3 regions of the Methylophaga marina genome follow, and region 1 is predicted to be linked to each of the others. Evidence: riboswitches for the same ligand, from Rfam matches in the RefSeq annotation. Region 1 holds a riboswitch; each other region holds the start of a gene.
What was found. Region 1 has a riboswitch for cyclic di-GMP ahead of QUE24_RS12745 (PEP-CTERM sorting domain-containing protein). Riboswitches for the same ligand answer to the same signal wherever they lie in the genome.
Positions count from the first base shown of each region.

Region 2: it holds a riboswitch for cyclic di-GMP, as region 1 does, so the genes downstream of both, QUE24_RS12250 (VPLPA-CTERM sorting domain-containing protein) here and QUE24_RS12745 (PEP-CTERM sorting domain-containing protein) in region 1, are expected to answer to the same signal.
Region 3: it holds a riboswitch for cyclic di-GMP, as region 1 does, so the genes downstream of both, QUE24_RS11715 (hypothetical protein) here and QUE24_RS12745 (PEP-CTERM sorting domain-containing protein) in region 1, are expected to answer to the same signal.

Region 1 is NZ_AP027741.1:2,494,974-2,501,327, reverse strand. It holds partial or broken gene QUE24_RS12765 (alpha-L-glutamate ligase-like protein) at 1-467, shown strand, start outside; gene QUE24_RS12760 (SIMPL domain-containing protein) at 523-1,242, shown strand; gene QUE24_RS12755 (PA0069 family radical SAM protein) at 1,242-2,300, shown strand; gene QUE24_RS12750 (hypothetical protein) at 2,394-2,912, opposite strand; cyclic di-GMP riboswitch class I at 2,939-3,021, opposite strand; cyclic di-GMP riboswitch class I at 3,391-3,480, shown strand; gene QUE24_RS12745 (PEP-CTERM sorting domain-containing protein) at 3,506-4,258, shown strand; gene QUE24_RS12740 (hypothetical protein) at 4,362-4,865, opposite strand; cyclic di-GMP riboswitch class I at 4,894-4,975, opposite strand; gene QUE24_RS12735 (Gfo/Idh/MocA family protein) at 5,173-6,180, opposite strand; gene QUE24_RS12730 (peroxiredoxin) at 6,342-6,354, shown strand, end outside.
Region 2 is NZ_AP027741.1:2,388,304-2,394,657, forward strand. It holds gene hslO (Hsp33 family molecular chaperone HslO) at 1-631, shown strand, start outside; gene QUE24_RS12240 (DUF1294 domain-containing protein) at 690-1,307, opposite strand; gene QUE24_RS12245 (Hsp20 family protein) at 1,840-2,322, shown strand; gene QUE24_RS12250 (VPLPA-CTERM sorting domain-containing protein) at 2,959-3,540, opposite strand; cyclic di-GMP riboswitch class I at 3,559-3,634, opposite strand; gene QUE24_RS12255 (AI-2E family transporter) at 3,835-5,010, opposite strand; gene QUE24_RS12260 (TonB-dependent siderophore receptor) at 5,324-6,354, shown strand, end outside.
Region 3 is NZ_AP027741.1:2,274,636-2,280,989, reverse strand. It holds gene QUE24_RS11725 (polysaccharide biosynthesis/export family protein) at 1-381, opposite strand, end outside; gene QUE24_RS11720 (hypothetical protein) at 509-1,024, opposite strand; cyclic di-GMP riboswitch class I at 1,057-1,136, opposite strand; gene QUE24_RS11715 (hypothetical protein) at 1,318-1,767, opposite strand; cyclic di-GMP riboswitch class I at 1,804-1,882, opposite strand; gene QUE24_RS11710 (hypothetical protein) at 2,087-2,536, opposite strand; cyclic di-GMP riboswitch class I at 2,572-2,654, opposite strand; gene QUE24_RS11705 (sugar transferase) at 2,886-3,002, opposite strand; gene QUE24_RS11700 (undecaprenyl-phosphate glucose phosphotransferase) at 2,975-4,294, opposite strand; gene QUE24_RS11695 (DHH family phosphoesterase) at 4,355-5,329, opposite strand; gene cysC (adenylyl-sulfate kinase) at 5,340-5,930, opposite strand; tRNA gene QUE24_RS11685 (tRNA-Leu) at 6,095-6,179, opposite strand; gene secG (preprotein translocase subunit SecG) at 6,203-6,354, opposite strand, start outside.

The sequences.
Region 1 (6,354 bases):
GTGATTGTCTTCAAAGGCTTTCCTGTGATGGCCATGATGCGCTTATCCACATCTGATTCTAACGGTAAGGCGAACCTTCATCAGGGTGCTGTCGGTGTGGGTTTGGATATTGGTAATGGTAGTGCGGTGCGTGCTGTTCAATTTGACCGCCCCGTTATGCTGCATCCTGACACAGGTAGAAACCTGCTTGATCTTCAGGTGCCACATTGGGATCAATTACTGCACCTGGCTGCATCCTGTTATGAAATGTCGGGCTTGGGTTATTTAGGTACTGATATCGTTTTGGATAGAAAAAAGGCCCTATGCTACTTGAACTAAACGCCCGTCCCGGTTTGAGTATACAAGTGGCTAATGGTGTGGGTTTACTGCCACGACTCAAGAAAATTGAATCTTTAACCAATGTGAAGAAAATGACGCTTGAACAACGCATCGCGTTTTCAAAAGAGCATTTTTCTCGTCGATCATAATCAACAATTGTTTTACACTGCTGGGACATTCATGCGTTTGCTATAGGAGTGACTTATGTCATCGGTCAATAAAAGCAGTAGTCTGATTCTTGGTGTCGCTTTATTTCTCGGTCTTAGTACCCTGGGTTGGTTTCTATCTAATGCTGCAATCGAATATAAAGAATACGAACGAACAGTTACAGTAAAAGGGCTAGCTGAACAAGAGTTCACTGCAGATATCGTCATCTGGCCAATCCAGTTCACTCTGGCAAGTAATAATTTACAAGGCTTATACAATGATGTTGATAGCAATACCAACACCATTATTTCGTTTCTGACCCAACAAGGTATAAAACGTGATGATGTCACCATCAGCGCGCCAGCCATCACCGACAAATCTGCACAGCAATATGGTGGCAATCAACGTGCTGAATTTCGATATACGGCTGTACAGACCGTCACTGTATATTCAGAGGCCATTGACACCGTCAGAGAAGTGATGGGGCAACTCTCTGAACTTGGCAAGCAAGGCATTGTGTTAACTGGCAATAATTACGCGGCTCAACCAGAGTATTTATTTACACGTCTTAATTCAATTAAGCCTCAGATGATTGAAGAAGCGACACGTAAAGCCCGAGAAGTGGCAGAAAAATTTGCTCAAGACTCAGACAGCACCTTGGGTAAAATTCGTAAGGCGCGCCAAGGCCAATTCAGCATCAGTTCACGCGACAACAATAATCCACAAATAAAAAAGGTACGCGTTGTTTCTACCATAGAGTATTACTTATCTGATTAATGTCAGAACACAATAAACGACACAAGGGCCGTGGCTCAGTAAATAACATCGATGGTCGTTTTAATGAGTTTCAACGCACTGAGGTTGATGATGGCTGGTTTCATAGTGAAGTCAGTCCTCTTTCGACAGAGGTAAGTGAAGAAACACCTCGTAAAATTATCAGTCGAAACCAATCACCTGATCTACCATTTCAGCAAACGATTAACCCTTACCGTGGCTGTGAGCATGGCTGCATTTATTGTTACGCCAGACCTACCCACGCTTATCTGGGATTGTCTCCAGGCCTGGATTTTGAAACAAAACTCACGGTAAAACCCAACGCTGCTGACTTACTTCGGCATGAGTTAATGGCAAAGAATTACCAGTGCTCAATACTATCTCTTGGCGCTAACACTGATCCTTATCAGCCAATAGAACGTGATCATAAAATCACACGACAGATATTCAAGGTGATGCTCGAATTTAGCCATCCAGTTAATATTGTCACAAAGTCATCTATGATAGAACGTGATATCGACATACTTAAACAACTTGCAGAAAAACAACTGGTACATGTGCAATTGTCTATCACGACCTTGGATAAAACACTTGCCAGAAAACTTGAGCCAAGAGCCAGCAGTCCACAAAGACGCCTGCAAACGATTAGCACATTAAAGGGTAATGGCATCCCTGTTTCTGTTCTGATTGCCCCTGTCATTCCTGTTCTTACAGATACAGAGTTAGAAGCGATTATTGATGCTTCTGCAAAAGCAGGCGCTAGCAATATTGACTATATTTTTGTGAGATTACCAAGAGAAGTCAGCCCCCTCTTCAATGATTGGTTACACAGTCATTATCCAGATAAGGCTGAACATGTCATGAATCGCATTAAAGACTCCAGGAATGGCAAAACCAATGACCCACGATTTGGTTTTAGACTTGAAGGTCAGGGGTTCTATGCAGATATGATCAAAAAACGATTCAACGTCGCGGTCAAGAAATACCCCAAAAACCAATCTTCATTGGTTCTACGAACCGACTTATTTCACAAACCATCAAAGCAAATGGATTTGTTTTAGAAAAGAGCATCTTTATTAAACATAAAAAAGGGGAACCGAAGTTCCCCTTTCAATCTAACTAACAATTGTTAACTTGATTTTTGATTTCAAGTTTTATGCTGCTACTGCAGTTTTTCTACGCATGCCCAATAATCCTAATAAGGCTGGTGCGAATAAAAATAATGCAGCTGGTACAGGTACTGCAGATACTGATACATCATATTTCAAAATACTAGATGTAGCGTCGATAATATCAACAGCGTAGTACACACCAGCAGTTAAAAATGCTGTAAAGCTAAAGTCGCCAGTGATGTTGAAGTACTGTGTACTACCAGTGTAACCACCTGATGGACCTGTGATTTCACTGAATACAAGTACTGCACTATCAAGAGCAGTAAATGGGTTAAATGACCATTCAACCTTTACTGCAGTATCAGTGTCTGAGGTTAAATCGAAGCCTGAAGACCAACTGCTTGATTCACCTACAGTACCACCTGCTAAAACTGTACTGTTGTTGTTTACATCAACGCTTTGAGAAGCACCTGATGAACCAATTCCAGTCAAATTTAACGTAGCGGCATTAACACCAACCGAAAACAAAAGAGCTACAGCAAATAGCATCGCTTTTTTCATAATAAATTCCTATTTAATCTATGAAGCAATGCAACCCGGCCATCTCCAATTACATTAGAGATCCGTGGCTTTCCGACCCCGCCTCACGACGAGTTTGGCTTTATAAAAAACACATCACAAATAACTAATGATGTGACCATCTGAACTATTTCAGATGAATCGATGGTACAAATCACTGAATTTCAGAACCACACCAGTTAGTTAAATCTGGGATGTAACGCACAGCATTTGCTTGATCGCGTGATAATGATCACAAAAAAACTGTGAACTGGTTGTGAATTATTGCAAGAATTAACAATGAGACTTTCTATACACCGGGAATATGGAGTTGCACTATCAGCTTCATTGCGTTATCGCTAGATAGCAGCGAACGCATGTCACTTTACAAAAGTTAACTTTTGTAAAGAAAATACAAAACACGTTATTTTCTATCGCGTCTGGTTGGGTTAGAATTTCCTTGCTGGTAAAACCCAGCGCTCAATTTCAAAGCCAACCTTGGTGTGAGCCAAGCACGGAAAGCTACAGGTCTCAATTCTACTAATAAAAATGAGATGGCTGAGTTGCATTTTCACTTTGCGAATAAGGAAAATGGCATGAAAAAAACGTTACAAAACCTTCTCTTGGGTGGCTTCATTCTTGGAGCAATATCCACAACAGCTATGGCTGCACCTCAGCCCGTTGATTTGTCTTCATGGAAGGCAAATGGTAACGGTAACTGGGTATTACAGTCGGGTAATAATGCTGTTCAACAAGGAATCAACGGTACTCCAACCGTCTTTCACAACAATAAAAATAGCCAGGGCACGGCATTATCAGGTCAGATAACAGTAAAGACGACTGCTGACGATGATTATATCGGGTTTGTCTTAGGTTATAACAATAACGATCTAACCAACTCATCTGCTGATTATTTACTCATCGACTGGAAACAAGGAGATCAGACCTATTACGGTGCTGGTCAAAAAGGACTGGCCATCTCACAGGTCAGGGACGTATTGGGTGATAACTCTGGTGCTTGGTCTCATGATCCAAGCAAAAATGTGACCGAATTAGCCCGTGCAACTAACTTGGGCGATACAGGTTGGCTGGATAATACAACATATGACTTTGATATTACCTTTACATCCTCTTTAGTTGAAGTCTTTGTCAATGGTATAAAAGAGTTAAGTATTACTGGTGCATTCAGTAATGGGGCTTTCGGTTTTTATAACTACAGCCAGCAAAGTGTGCTTTATGCTGGAATTGAAGAAGTTGATGTACCATCTGCAGTTCCTGTTCCTGGTGCATTATTAATGTTTGCTCCTGCTCTGTTAGGCTTTATCGGCCTGCGCCGTAAAGCGAAATAATATCCAGCAATAAAAAAGCCGTGGTTCTTTACCACGGCTTTTTCACAATACTCAATATCTTGTCAGATAATTGAAGTGTCTCAGAAAATTTAAATTTCCCGAGCTAAAGCACGTTTTTTCTACGTAGACCAAGGAACCCTAACAGGGCTGGGGCTAAAAGAAAAAATGCTGCAGGAACAGGCACTTCAGAAACTGATTGCAGTGATACGTCATATTTAAAGGTGTTTCTGTTACCATTAAGCAGGTTAACAGAGGCAACTGTGCCTGCGTAAATCAAACCTGTAAATCTGAAATCACCTGAAATATCAAACAACTGAACCGGATCAACCCCATTATCAAAAGAAATAGTGGCTTCTGTCAGTGCGGCTACAGGATTAAATGACCACTCAATAATGGTTGAGGTATCTTCTGTTGTGGTCACATCGTAAGTTGAACTCCATGGCTCGTCACCGTTAGTGACGGTTCCACTACCTAACACTGTACTTCCAGTGTCTACTGATGTGGTCTGTGTGGCATTAGTTGAACCTGTTGGATTGATGGTGAGTGTCGCAGCATGGGCTGACACTGTGGTAAATAAAGCAATTGCAAATAGCATCGCTTGTTTCATATCAAATACTCCTTGATTTGTTACAAAGCAATGCAGCCCAGCCATCTCGCTCTTCATCAAGATCTGTAGCTTTCCGTCCTCGCCTCACGACGAGTTTGGCTATAACAGCCCATCACGAACGTGTTGAGCCGAACATACCCGCTATGAATGTAAATAAATACCTTACTAACGGGTACCAACAACAACTAGTTTGTTGTTGCTTCTACCCTAACATTGATAGTTCTCAAATTAAAGGGTGCACATTTCGGCTTTTCTACTTAAAGATCCGTTTGTTTGTATCAATTATGACTATCAGTGTTGCTGACTTTCAATCAATATCAACTTTTTTTGATTGTCGGACTGAAGCCAGAGCAGCACAAATAGCAGCACAATTATTTCTTGCATCTGTCATCGTGAGCTTGGGAGCCTTATTTTGCAGTATGCACTCAGAGAAATGCTCTATTTCCAGATTGAAATGATTGGCCTTTGGAATAGAGACGGTTTGTTCTTCCTCATCATTCCACCAGCTAATTGTGGCCTCTTCCGTTTCCGGTTGCCAAACGGTATGACATTTAATACCGCCTTTAGTCCCGATGATTTCATACTCGCTGCGTCTGGCATGCTCAAAACTCATTTCAAAATGAGCAAACTTACCATCCGTAAAATCAAATACACCACTCAAGCTGACATCCGCTCCACTGTCATTGAGCTTGGCCATCGCCATGGCTGCAACAGGCTCGTTATCAAACCATAGTCTTGCTGTATGAATAGCATAAGGACCAATATCCCACATGGCGCCACCACCATCGTTTATATCGCGATTGATCCTATACAGTCGAGCGGGTTTCATTGGAAAGGCAAACGCCGTTTTCATCGTGCGCACATCACCAATCTTGCCATCATCAATCAACTGTTTTACATAATCATGTTGGGGATGGAAGATATACATAAAGCCCTCCATCACCGTGACATTGTTTGCTTTCGCAGCTGCTTCAATCGCATCAATATCCGCCACCGTTAGTGCCATCGGTTTTTCAATCAACACGTGTTTACCGTGGTTTATGGCTTTCAAAGCCCATTCCGCATGCTCTTCATTCGACATGGGTAAATAGATAGCATCGATCTGTGAATGAGAAAGCAGTGCTTCAGGATCGTCCAAAGTCTCTACCTCAGTTTGTTCTGGCGCTAGTTTTTGCAAAACTTCTGCTGCAGCACCAGGACGACGACTAGCAATGGCGACCAATTTCGCATTAGCTGCTTCAACAATAGCGGGCAGTAATTTTTCGTTTACACGAGCAGCACCTAAAATTCCCCAGCGTAATTGTTTTTCAGCCATGTGTTTATATCCTTTTGATTCGAGTAAGTTACTAACATCATATCGACTCACCTTCACAATTCCAAACTGATAAAACCTCATGTTTCATAGTGTTTTTATCTCATAGCGATTGTCTTATGCTAGTTAACCTGTAAATAAAAATAATGGATTAAGGAGCAAGTATGACAATCGAAG
Region 2 (6,354 bases), 110 kb from region 1:
CTTACGTGGTCTGGCTCAGTGGGATGATGATATTGCCGACGATGCCAGCCTGACTGACATGATGGGCGGCGGTACTTTAGCCATCACCATCGAACAAGAAGGCGCTAAACAACCTTACCAGGGCGTGGTTAGTTTACACGGTGACAATCTGTCAGAAACGCTGGAAAGCTATTTTGAAAACTCAGAACAATTAGCCACCAAAATCTGGTTATCAGCGAATGAACATAATGTGGCTGGCTTATTCTTGCAGCAACTACCCAGCGAAGAAAACCAACGAGAAGATGCCCAGGAAGACTGGTTCCGTATCAGCCAACTGGCAAGCACCATTACCGATGAAGAGTTGCTGACCCTGGAGTCAGAAACCTTATTACATCGTTTGTTTCATGAAGAACAAGTCAGATTGTTTGAGCCAACAGATTTACGTTTTTCCTGTACCTGCTCACGTCAGCGCGTTGAAGAAACCATCGCTATGTTAGGGCAGGAAGAGGCCGATGACATTATCGCTACCGAAGGTGAAATTGAAGTCGCCTGTGAGTTTTGCAACCAGCATTACACCTTTGACAAAGTTGATGTTGCCAAGTTGTTTAATGACACCATCGCTTCTGCAAGCGATCCAAATACCTTGCATTAACAATAACAATTAGTAGAAATAAAAGAGGGAGTTAGCGGATGCTGACTCCCTTTTTTGTTTACACGCCTAGACTCTGTAAAAATACGCTTCCTGATGAAGTATGAAGCCAAAATAAACCAGCAACATTCAAGATGACGGTTAACCAAAAGACCATACGAAAAGCTTTCTTTTTGGATTTATGCCGTAATAGCATTTGACCAAGAATAGCGCCGGGCCAGCCACCAACCAAAGCCAATAAATGCAATGTGTTTTCTTGCGTTCGCCAGCGTCCATTTTCAGCCGCTGACTTATCAATAGCATAAGCGATAAAGGTAATGACACTCATCACGAGATAAACAAGTGGAATAGCTAAAGGCAACTTTCCTGTTAAAACTGATATCACGAGTCCAATACTAAAAAGTAGTATTAAAACGCCACCAAATGATCGGTTTTTCTTGCTAGCTTGTGGTTTGTTTTTTTGTCTTGAATCACGAGCAAAACGAATATTTTCAGCTCGATAGCGCTTGTCTTTATCTTGCAATAAATCATAGATGATAACGTCACCATTGATTGGTCGGCGTGTTCTGGGGTTAAAAGCTTTGATATGAACAAAGGCGCGTTCTCCGCCTCCATTGGGTTCAACAAAACCAAAGCCTTTATCATCATTCCAGTTTGAGATTTTGCCTTGAAACTGCATTTTCTTCCTTGAATTCTTGGGTGTCGATACTAAGTTGGGTTGAGTAACGAAACCTAACGGATAGTTTCTTATTTTAAATCACACGCTGCCGCGAGGCGTTCATTTATTTTGATTCGTGACATCCATGTCACTCACCCTTCGGGCGTCTGGCGTCCAAATTCGTTCCAGACGAATTTGTGCATACCAAAATAAACGAACCAAACAAAAGGGCACCCGATATTGCCTTTGATCCAAAAATTAGCCTTGTTTGATGGCGTGGTCGATAACTCCCTTCGGTCAGACACTCGACCACTTAATCCATCAACCAAACCTAATTTTTGGCGGCAATAAACGGGAGAATGGAAGCTTTTCATATCCTCGTTTGTGCTGATAAGTACATTGCCATTTTCATATTGTCCAGATAAAAAATTTCATAAAACGACTTGAAATCTGCTGAGTCAAACCCTATTAAAAATAACGTGAGAGGTTGTCATGAAGGGGCCCTCACCATTGATTGTTTTTGTTTTATATTGCTTCTAACGGAGGATATACCATGAATGCAATTGACCTAACCCCTCTTTATCGTAGTAGTGTTGGTTTTGATCGTTTGGGATCACTGATTAACCATGCACTTACTGCAGACTCCACTTCCAGTGGATACCCTCCCTACAATATTGAGCTCATCGAGGACAACCGCTATGCCATCACGCTAGCCGTTGCCGGCTTCACCCAAGAGGAGCTTGATATTCAGGTTGAAAATGGTGTGCTGACTGTACGAGGTGAAAAAGCGGCTAAAGAAGAGCGTAAATACCTCCATCAAGGCATTGCTTATCGTTCATTTGAACGTAAGTTCAACCTTGCTGATTACGTCGAAGTGACTGGCGCCGATCTTTCCAATGGCTTACTGACTATCAGCCTTGTGAAAGAAATTCCTGAAGCGATGAAGCCTAAATCGATTCCGATTAGCCAAACGGCTAACAAAGCTTTGGAACATGATGTGGAAGATAAAAACGCTGACACTTCTAAAGCAGCCTAACTCATCCGGGGTGCGCGTAAGCGCACCCTTCTTTAAACTATAAGAGAATATTTTAAGTTGTATAACGAATTGATTTTTATAGAAAAAACGATTGGTTATGTAGGTTGGGTAGAGGAACGAAACCCAACGGATAGTTTCTTTTGTTAAATCACACGCTGCCGCGAGGCGTTCATTTAATTTGATTCGTGACATCCATGTCACTCACCCTTCTTCGGGCGCCTTTGGCGTCCAAATTCGTTCCAGACGAATTTGTGCATACCAAAATAAACGAACCAAACAAAAGGGCACCCGATATTGTCTTATCCCTAAAAAATTACTGTATTTTATGGCGTGAACACCAACTCGCTTCGCTCAAACACTTGTCCACTTAATCCATAAAGTACAGTAAATTTTTAGCGGCAATAGACGAGAGATACGAACTTTTAAACCTCCAGTTGATTAGACAAGTTCAGCTTAATTCTAATGGCTTTTTAATATACAAGAGTGTTTGGTTCTTAATGTTGGTCGGTATTTTTCTTCAAAATAAACCGCTCTAACCCTATTAATTATATGAGTTAATCTGTACCCAAAAAAAGCCAGCCCCTTGAGTGCTGGCTTTCACTGACATTTAAGCAATGCCGCATGTGAGATAAACGTTTACTTTTTTAAGTTAGAACGTCTTCTCATTGCAGTAAATCCCATTAAACCAGAAGCAAATAACCAAGCTGCAGCTGGTACTGGTACTTCAGAAACGCTAGGTGTATAGGTGAAATTGTCAGCATATACAGAATTCTTGTAGAAGCCTCCTATCGTGCCAAAAATAGCATAACTAATGTCATCAAAAGCAAGCGACAATGTGACCATTGTGCTGCTGGTACAGCAATTAACTGATGTTGTTCCCAATAAATTATTGGCGATGTCATAGACGGATAAAAAGATATTGTCGAGGTCATTACCATAGTCACCTAGGTCAACAGACACTGATTTGGCACCACCAGCAATAACAGCCTTAAAGGGATCATCACTTGAAAAAGAAGTACCACTTAAACCTCTGGAGCCAGTTGGTGTTCTATCTGTAGAAATATTTGCACTTCCCTTTGAAAAAGTCACACCTTGCGTTGTGTAGCTACTGACATTAGAAAATGATAGTGAATTAAAATTAATCGCCACAGGAGCGGCGTGAGCGATTGCGATAAAACTGGAAAATAAAATGATCGCAGTCTTTAAGATTTTTTTCATATTACATTGCCCTTGCATATATGCAGCCCGACTACCTACATGAGGCTCGTGGCTTTCCGTAGCATGATTCGCATCATGGTTGGCAAGTTAGATAAAGGTTGGGGTGAAGAGAACCTCTTCGAGAATAGATTATTTAAACGAACTGAAGCTTGTCTATTGTACTTTAGTACAATAGACAGAAAAAAGATTAACACCCTGATAATGTTATCAAAATAAGAGGGGAAACCAGCTTGATCCAGATTTGCATGACTTTCAGTGAACAATAAACTTTTAGCAGACTGACTCAACAGATTCTTAGGTTTCTGTGTCGGCATTTTCTGGATGAAAGTTTTCACTACCTCTTGCCGAGAGAAAAGTACCAAATGCCTGCAAGCTGGGGATATGTTCACAAAAGGTACGAACAGCAACCAATAATGGCACTGCTACTAACATACCCACAATCGACCATAACCAGGCCCATAATGCGACCGAGAGAAAAATCACGACGGGGTTCATTTCTAAGCGCCGACCAACGAAATAAGGCGTGGCAAGTTGCCCTTCAATAATCGTTAACGTCAAATAGGCTAGGGCGGGCAGCAGCGCGGTAACGGTATGGTCAAAGGTAAGCAAACCTACGAGGGCCGCGATCACAACGCCTACGATAGCACCAAGATACGGTACAAAATTCAAGGCGAACGCTAACACACCAAATAGGATGGCATTTGGCATGCCCAGCAGCCACATTGATACGCCAACCGCTATACCAAGCACAGCATTAATAAGGGTGATAGTGAATAAGTAATTCGATAACTTGCGTTCGATGTCATAGCTAATTCTGACCGCATTACGCTTATCTTTAAACGTCGGCATAATGTGAACTAGCTTTTCGTAAAACATATCACCTGAGGCCAGCAGAAAGAACAGCAACACTAGGGTAAATACCATTTGCGCCAGAATTTCAGGCACCGAAGTAGCGAGTTTGACAAGCACTCCTGGCTCGCGTGGTGAGACTTTCTGTACTTGCTCTGTCTCGTTTTCCAGCGAGGCGATCCGCTCAATCTGTTTGCCAGCATCAATGACTTCTTTCGCTGACTGGTTGGCACCACGCAATTTCTGTTCAATTTTAAAGCCGATGGTGGGGGCTTCTTTAATCCAACTCTGCACAGGATCTGCGAGGGTGCTTAAGCCCAAGCCTATTAATGTCATCAGTCCACTGACAATAATAAACGCGGAGATAGCTGGTGGTAGCCGTCTGCGCTCAAGGAAACGTCGCACCGGACTAAACACTAGTGCCAGTAACACGCCAAGCGCTACCGGCACGAGAAAATCACGAGCGTGAGCAACACTGCCCAGTAATAGCAGTAAAAATATACCGACTATTGCCCAGTGTGAACTTGACTTAAATATGTTGGTGGCAGGCATATTGTTTGACACTAACTCGGGGCTGGCATCTGCTGGCATGGTGTGGTTATTTTGTATATCGTCTGACATCTCAGCCTTGCCTCTAGTCGAAACCAATTGGGTCATTGTGTTTGATATTTTGTCTAGATTTCATATAACTCTTTTCTGTTCAATATTTCTATTTTTAGTTGATACGTAGCATGCCAGATTTTTAAATGTATTTGGAAAAAATAGAATCACTCTTTTCATCTCAGGAAACTCTCAAACTTACTCACTTGATTGAATTAGGAGACTGAATGCCAGTGTTTTCATATTAGTTGTTAAATAATAATGATTTGTATTTAGATTTTATGATCTGTAAAGTGCTGTCATTTTTTAAATAACAAATCATGAGATAAGACATATGAAACGGAGCACACGATATGCCATTAGCTTGTCATTGGTCTCGCTGTATAGCGGCTTAGCTAATGCGGAGCCAGTTGAACAAGTATCTGAGTCTAGCGAAGTGATTAGTCTGGATTCATTGCGCATTTATGGCGAACCAGAGGAAACCAAATCAGCAACAAAACTGGATTTAACCATCTTTGAAACGCCTCAGATTGTCTCGGTTATTTCACAAGATCAGATTGAAGATTTTGCCTTAAATGAGGTGAATGACTTACTGAAATATGTGCCGGGTGTGACGGTGGAGCAGGTAGAAACGGGTCGAACGTACTACACCGCACGTGGTTTTGATATCGTTAACTTTCAGTATGACGGCATTGGTGTGCCTTTTTCATATGGTTTGACACAAGGTCACGATGACACCGCGATGTATGAAAAAGTGGAGGTCATTAAAGGGGCGAGTGGTCTGATTACTGGTTTAGCTAATCCTTCGGCCACCATCAATTTTGTGCGTAAACGCCCCACTGATGAATTTCAGGCATCAGCTAAAGCCTCTTATGGTTCATGGAATACTCGTCGTGTTGATGCCGATATTTCCGGGCCTATTAATGATCGCGTTCGTGGTCGCTTAGTCGTTGCCAAAGAAAAAGGAGATTCATACCTTGATCGCTACTCCACAGACCGTGATGTCTTTTACGGCATTGTTTCAGCAGATCTGACGGACAGCACTGAGCTAACTTTTTCTCACAGTGTGAACGACCATCATAGTGATGGTAACTCATCAGGAGCATTACCACTTTTCTATAGTGATGGCACATTGACCGATTACGATGAGTCAACCAATACGGCGCCTAGCTGGGCTCAGCAAGATGTGAAACAAACTCGAAGTTTCATCGAGTTGGAACAAAGAATAGGTGATGATTGGGCAATCAAAGCCATGTACACCCAAAACAAACAAGAAAAGCAATGGAACTCACTGTATTTAGCCGGCAATCCTGATCCAATTACAGAGTCAGGTTTGACTGCTCAGGCCAGTGATTACAAAGCGCA
Region 3 (6,354 bases), 220 kb from region 1:
TAAAGCTTGCATAGCATCCAGAGGTTGATTCATTACAAACGAACCTGGATTTAGGACTTTGCCTAGAATGTGTACCCTATTACCTTCAACGCTAGTAACAGAGACTGTGACAACAGGATCAGCTAAGTATTCACTGAGTTTTTTGGTTAATTCTTCTTCGACGTCAGCTACTGTTTTATCTTTAGCAACAATTTCACCGGCTAGTGGGAAAGTAATAATACCGTCTGGCAGCACGACGGCTTGTTTTTGTAACGCTTCCTCATTCCATACTGAAATATCTAGAATATCGCCCGAATTTAATAGATAACGCTGGTCTGCAAAGACGCTTGAGGAAAATAGGGAAGTGAGAATCAAAAAGAAGAAAATGAAGCGTTTTGACATGAGGGAAAATCCTTATCTATAAATGACATTCAAATTTGATATTAACACTCTATTTTTCAAAAAAAAGGGAGCTTTTGCTCCCTTTCAATTTGTCACAGTAACTTACTGTTAATATAAATCTTAATTCTTATGCAGCAACTGCTGATTTTCTTCTAAGCCCTAAGAAACCTAGTAAAGCTGGGGCAAACAAGAATAATGCTGCTGGTACTGGTACTGCAGATACTGATACTTTGTATTCTAGCTTACTACCGCTGGCATCGAATATATCGAGGGCATACACTTTGCCTTGTTCTAAGAAAGCTATGAAGCTAGTGTTACCAATGATATCTATCGTTGTGTAAGCTCCACCAAATAGACCAAAACCCAAGGTAGCAGATTCCAGATTGGCTTGAGGCTCAAATGACCATTCAATTTTGACAGGTGTATTAGCATCGACTGATTTTATATTGTATTGTGAGTACCATCTATCTTTACCAACTCCACCAAGCTCCTTAACTTCTCCCGAACCTGATACTGTTGAACCAGATGCAGTATCAACAACTTGCGTAGCTAAAAAAGAATCCTCTGTAGACAAATTCAACGTTGCGGCATTGACGCCGACAGAGAATGTAAAAGCAAAAATAAATAGCATCACTTTTTTCATTATATTTTTCCTTATGTATAAGCAAAAATTAGCAATGCAACCCAGCCATCTCCTGCATTGAAGACCTGTGGCTTTCCGCCCTCACCTCACGATGAGTTTGGCTTATTAATTATCACGTCAATCGTATGATAATCGCTTATCTGACTTTTTCTAGTTGATTAAATAATACGAAACTTTTTCAATTGAAGTCTATTGTACCTTAGTACAACTTTATATGTCAGAAGCAAAAACCAATTACCCCATTAATACAAAAAAGGGAGCATAAGCTCCCTTTTTTATTAAAACTGTTATTTCTATGCTGCAACAGCAGTTTTTCTACGCATACCTAAAAAGCCTAATAAAGCTGGGGCAAATAGGAATAATGCTGCTGGCACAGGCACTGCAGAAACACCAAATGACATATTACCGGTAGTAGGCAACACATCAAAAGATACAGTATAAATACCTGATACAAGATTCAAGATTGTTGTAAAATCAGGGGCTATAGCAAAGATCTCAGAACCAATTGTCAATGTTCCTGAGGTAAATTTTGACGTTGGAGAGAAATCAAAATCAATCGCTGCTGGACCATCGCCAATCACTTCAAGTGAAAATGTAGTAGTAGTGTCACCAAATGAAGCACTTACAGCACTTGTACCGTTATCAAAGATAGTAGCACTATCTGTTGTTGATAAATTATATGTGGCAGCGTTAGCAGCAACAGAGAACATTAGAGCTACTACAAATAGCATCGCTTTTTTCATAAATAAATTTCCTTACACATAAATTGAAAAAACAAGCAATGCAGCCCAGCCATCTTTGCTTTAAAGATCTGTGGCTTTCCGACCCCGCCTCACGACGAGTTTGGCTTTAATCAATTATTAAATTACTAATTTAATAATTACCTATCTGACTTTTTCAGATGATTTCATATTACGAGTAAGGTTTGGTTGCTGTCTATTGTACCTTGGTACAATGTGCCTAATTAGTTTTAATTTTCAAGATTATAGGATATTAAAATTAGCATTATGCCAATAAAAAAGGGAGCCTATGCTCCCTTTTTTATTTTTGTGTAGCTCTTACTTACGCTGCAACAGCATTTTTTCTACGCATACCTAAGAAACCTAATAAGGCAGGGGCAAACAAGAATAATGCAGCTGGAACAGGTACAGCTGAAACACCAAATGACATGTTTCCTAATGCAGGAGTAATATCAAATGTGACACTGTAGATACCAGCAGCTAGGTTCAGAATTGTTGTAAAATCTGGAGTCACTGCAAACACTTCCGTGCCAATTGTTAAAGTCCCTGCAGAAAACTTGCTAGCAGGCGAGAAATCAAAATCGATTGCTGCTGGACCATCACCAATCACTTCCAATGAGAAAGTGGTATTAGTATCACCAAATGCAGCACTAACAGCGCTCGTACCACTATCGAAAATAGTAGCACTGTCTGAAGTTGTTAAGTTGAATGTCGCCGCGTTGGCAGCAACAGAGAACATCATAGCTACGACAAATAGCATCGCTTTTTTCATAATAAACTTCCTTATGCATAAGTTGAAAAAACAAGCAATGCAACCCAGCCATCTTTAAAAGTTTTAAAGATCTGTGGCTTTCCGACCCCGCCTCACAGCGAGTTTGGCTTTAATTACACAACATCTAACCCGCTGACGTTGTGTAAGATCATATGATTATGATCTTGCTACAAAGCCATCACCGTTGATGTCTATTGTTCTGATTGCTATTGAAAATAATGACGATAACGAGTGTTATCTAACATCAATGATTGATGCTTCTATTTCAATAGAGTTATATAATACCGTGTCTCACGGCAGGCAACAAGTTTATTTTCCTAAGTAAAACTACTGATACGCAATATGGAATTCAATAGGCGTTTTTACCCACAAACCCTTTGAATATCGTCAAGAAAATAATCTCAATATCTAATAACAATGACCAGTTCTGGATATATTTTAAATCGTAATGCACACGACCCTGCATTTTGTCCAAGGTATCAGTTTCCCCCTAAAGCCATTTATCTGGGCTAAGCCCGTAATACCTGGTTTGACTTTATGTCTCAACATATACCCTTGAATCTGAGCGCGGTATTGTTCGTTATGTGCTACAGCATGAGGCCGTGGGCCTACAATCGACATGCTCCCGCCTAATGAATTAAAGAATTGTGGCAACTCATCCAATGATGTTCTTCTCAAAAAACCGCCAAATGGCGTGATACGGCTATCATTCTTTTGTGCCTGTGTGACGGTATCTCCATCTTCTGTTACGGTCATCGTACGGAATTTCCATACCTTAATTTTTTCACCGTCCATGCCGTAGCGAGTTTGCTTGAAAAACACAGGCCCTTTCGATGTCAATTTAACCCCTGCGGCAATCACCATCATAGGAATAGCAATCATCATCAGGATAAGGCTGCTTAGGATAATATCTTCCAGCCGTTTAAGGATACTGTCGATACCAGCAAAAGGGGTTTCATAGACTGAAATAGCGGTGATTCCCTGGTAATCGACCCATCGGGAATTAAGCAAGTTAAATGTGAATAAGTCAGGAACAAGATACACAGAAGCCGTACTATCGGCTAATAGCTCAGTAATATGTCTGATTCTATGCTCAGCAGACATAGCCAAGGTGATGTAAACAGTATCAACCTTCCCTGCCTTACAATCTTCAATGAGTTGATTGAAATCACCTACTTTCTTATTTGTGACGACCAGATTAGGTTCTGTTTCTACCCGTTTTTGTGAACGATCATCATAGTATCCAACCAGTCTGAACCCAGACCAATCCATTTCGTTGAATGCACGTTCCAAACGCTTACCTAACGTTGTCTCACCGACAATGGCTACATTTCTGGTATTAACACCACGAGCTCGAAGTATGGCCAATGACGTTCTTACAATGGCATGCCAGGAAATTAACTCTATTGGTGTCAGTAAAAACCATAAGAAAACAAAACTATCGAGGTAGGTACCAGAATGAATAAAGAAAATATCAATCATGACCAGAATGAAAACGCTGGTAAACCATGAAAACATGACGGCAGAGACTTCTTCCCTTAACGCCGTACCCCGCCACGAGCGGTAGGCATCCTGTGACTCAGCAAAGAAATTAAACAATACAATTGCGAACAAAAGACTCCAGATATAAAGTACATCCCAGGTCGCATGGAAAATATCGAATAAAGCTAAAAACGTTAGCAGGATAATACCGCTATCAATCAGTCTTGATATGGCATTAATTTTTGCGTCGTATTGTCTGATCCTGCCCTGAGCCATCTGTGCTAATTTATCCTATCGTTTTTTAGTCTTTTGATTATAAGTATAAATGACTTTGTATTAGTTGATATTGCTACTGTAATAGTCCTCAACAGTAGAAATTAGTCTTGCAAGCTCTGCTTCTTGTAATAAGTTTATGCCTGCTGCTGCTTTTCTGCCGCCGCCTGTGTCGAACTGACCTGCAATAAAGTCTGCTCCTTCTTGACGTATTTTAGGAGCTCTAATACTAACGACATAAGCCCCTGAATCAGGTATTTCAGTAAGAATTAAATGTGCTCGAGAAGGAAACTGGTTACTCAAGTAGTTGCTGAAGGTGCCACTAATACGTCTCGCCCATTTATCATCAGGTAAGGTAATAACCCCTACCATATCACTCTCATAACTTAGTTTTTGCTGTTTAGCTTGAGACAAATCTGAATTATAGCCAGAATCCAGAGTCTCCATTATCTCTGTACTATCATTAATAAAATCCAAAGGTGATGAATAGTTTACACATTGTCTATAGAGTTCATCAGGTGCAAAAAACAAATCATCTAGACTCGCACCATAGCCATTGTAATTAATATGCTGCCCTAAGGTTTTAAGTTTGATTGCCTGGGTTTCAGTGAGGTGTAGTTCCTTTGCATACTCCTCGGCAACATTAGATAGATTATCACCAAAAGCTGCCGTGATTGCCCAGAGCTCATAGGCATGATTGAGGTGCTCATTGACAATTAAAGCTGTGCATTTATTGGGATGCATATCAATCAATGCCTCTAAACGAGGATGACTGATTTGATCGCCGGGGTTGTGGTGATCGGCATAAAAGACATCAACATTATTTGATAACAAATTTAATAATGCATCATGATTTTTCTGCATTGATATGTCTAAAACAGTGACTTTTGATGCTTTTTCAACATCTACCCTGCTCAGTAATTTTATATCTCGCTTAACACCTGTAATCAGTTCTGCCTTACTCGGGTTGGCCAGTCTTAATTGAACTAAGGCACATATACCGTCAGCATCGCCATTAAAAACATCAAAGTTGGTCATGGATTTGATTTTAAATTATCTCGTTTTGTTTTAGATAGGTAATCACTCTCGCCACACACTCATCCACATTGAGTTCAGCAGTGTTTAGCGTCACTTCTGCGGAGACTGGCGCTTCATATTCTGAATCTATACCTGTGAAATTTTTTATCTGTCCACTTCTTGCCTTTTTATATAAGCCTTTTGGATCACGTTGTTCACAAGTACTCAGTGGGGTGGATATATAGACTTCAACAAATTCTTTCTCTTCAACGAGATCTCGAACCAGTTTTCTATCACTGCGGAAAGGCGAAATGAAAGCACTCATGACAATGAGACCAGCATCAGCAAATAGCTTTGCCATTTCACCGATACGTCTGATGTTTTCAACACGGTCTGCGTCAGAAAACCCAAGATCTTTATTTAAGCCGTGTCTGACGTTGTCACCATCAAGTAAATAAGTGTGATGTCCTAGCTCAAATAGCTTTTGTTCCACAGCATCTGCAACCGTTGATTTGCCTGCGCCACTGAGCCCTGTAAACCATAAAATACATGGCTTTTGTTTTTTTTGTTTTGATCGGTCTAACTTTTCTACTTTATGTTTATGCCAGACGATGTTGTTCATAGTAAAAAAAACGTCCTTATCTGAGTAAGTAAATAATCTATTGAAATAGATATTACCGACTTCAGCAATTATTCCTAGTCTTATTAATGTAAAAGTTAATTATTTCTTTGTCTTGACAAAGTTATCAGGCAAAAAAAGCCTGACACAAGTCAGGCGTTTTAATTTGGTACCGACGGCCGGAGTCGAACCGGCACACCCGAAGGCACTACCCCCTCAAGATAGCGTGTCTACCAATTCCACCACGTCGGCAAGGGTAATCAAGGTTGCGTATTCTACGGTAATTCAGGCAAATCTGCAGGTGTTTTATCGACTTTTTGTTCTGTTGTAGGCACAGACTCTGTCACACTTTTCGCTTTTCCTGGTGTATCGACTGAAAAATAGGCTAATGTCAGGCTGGTGATAAAGAAGATTGTTGCCAGCACAG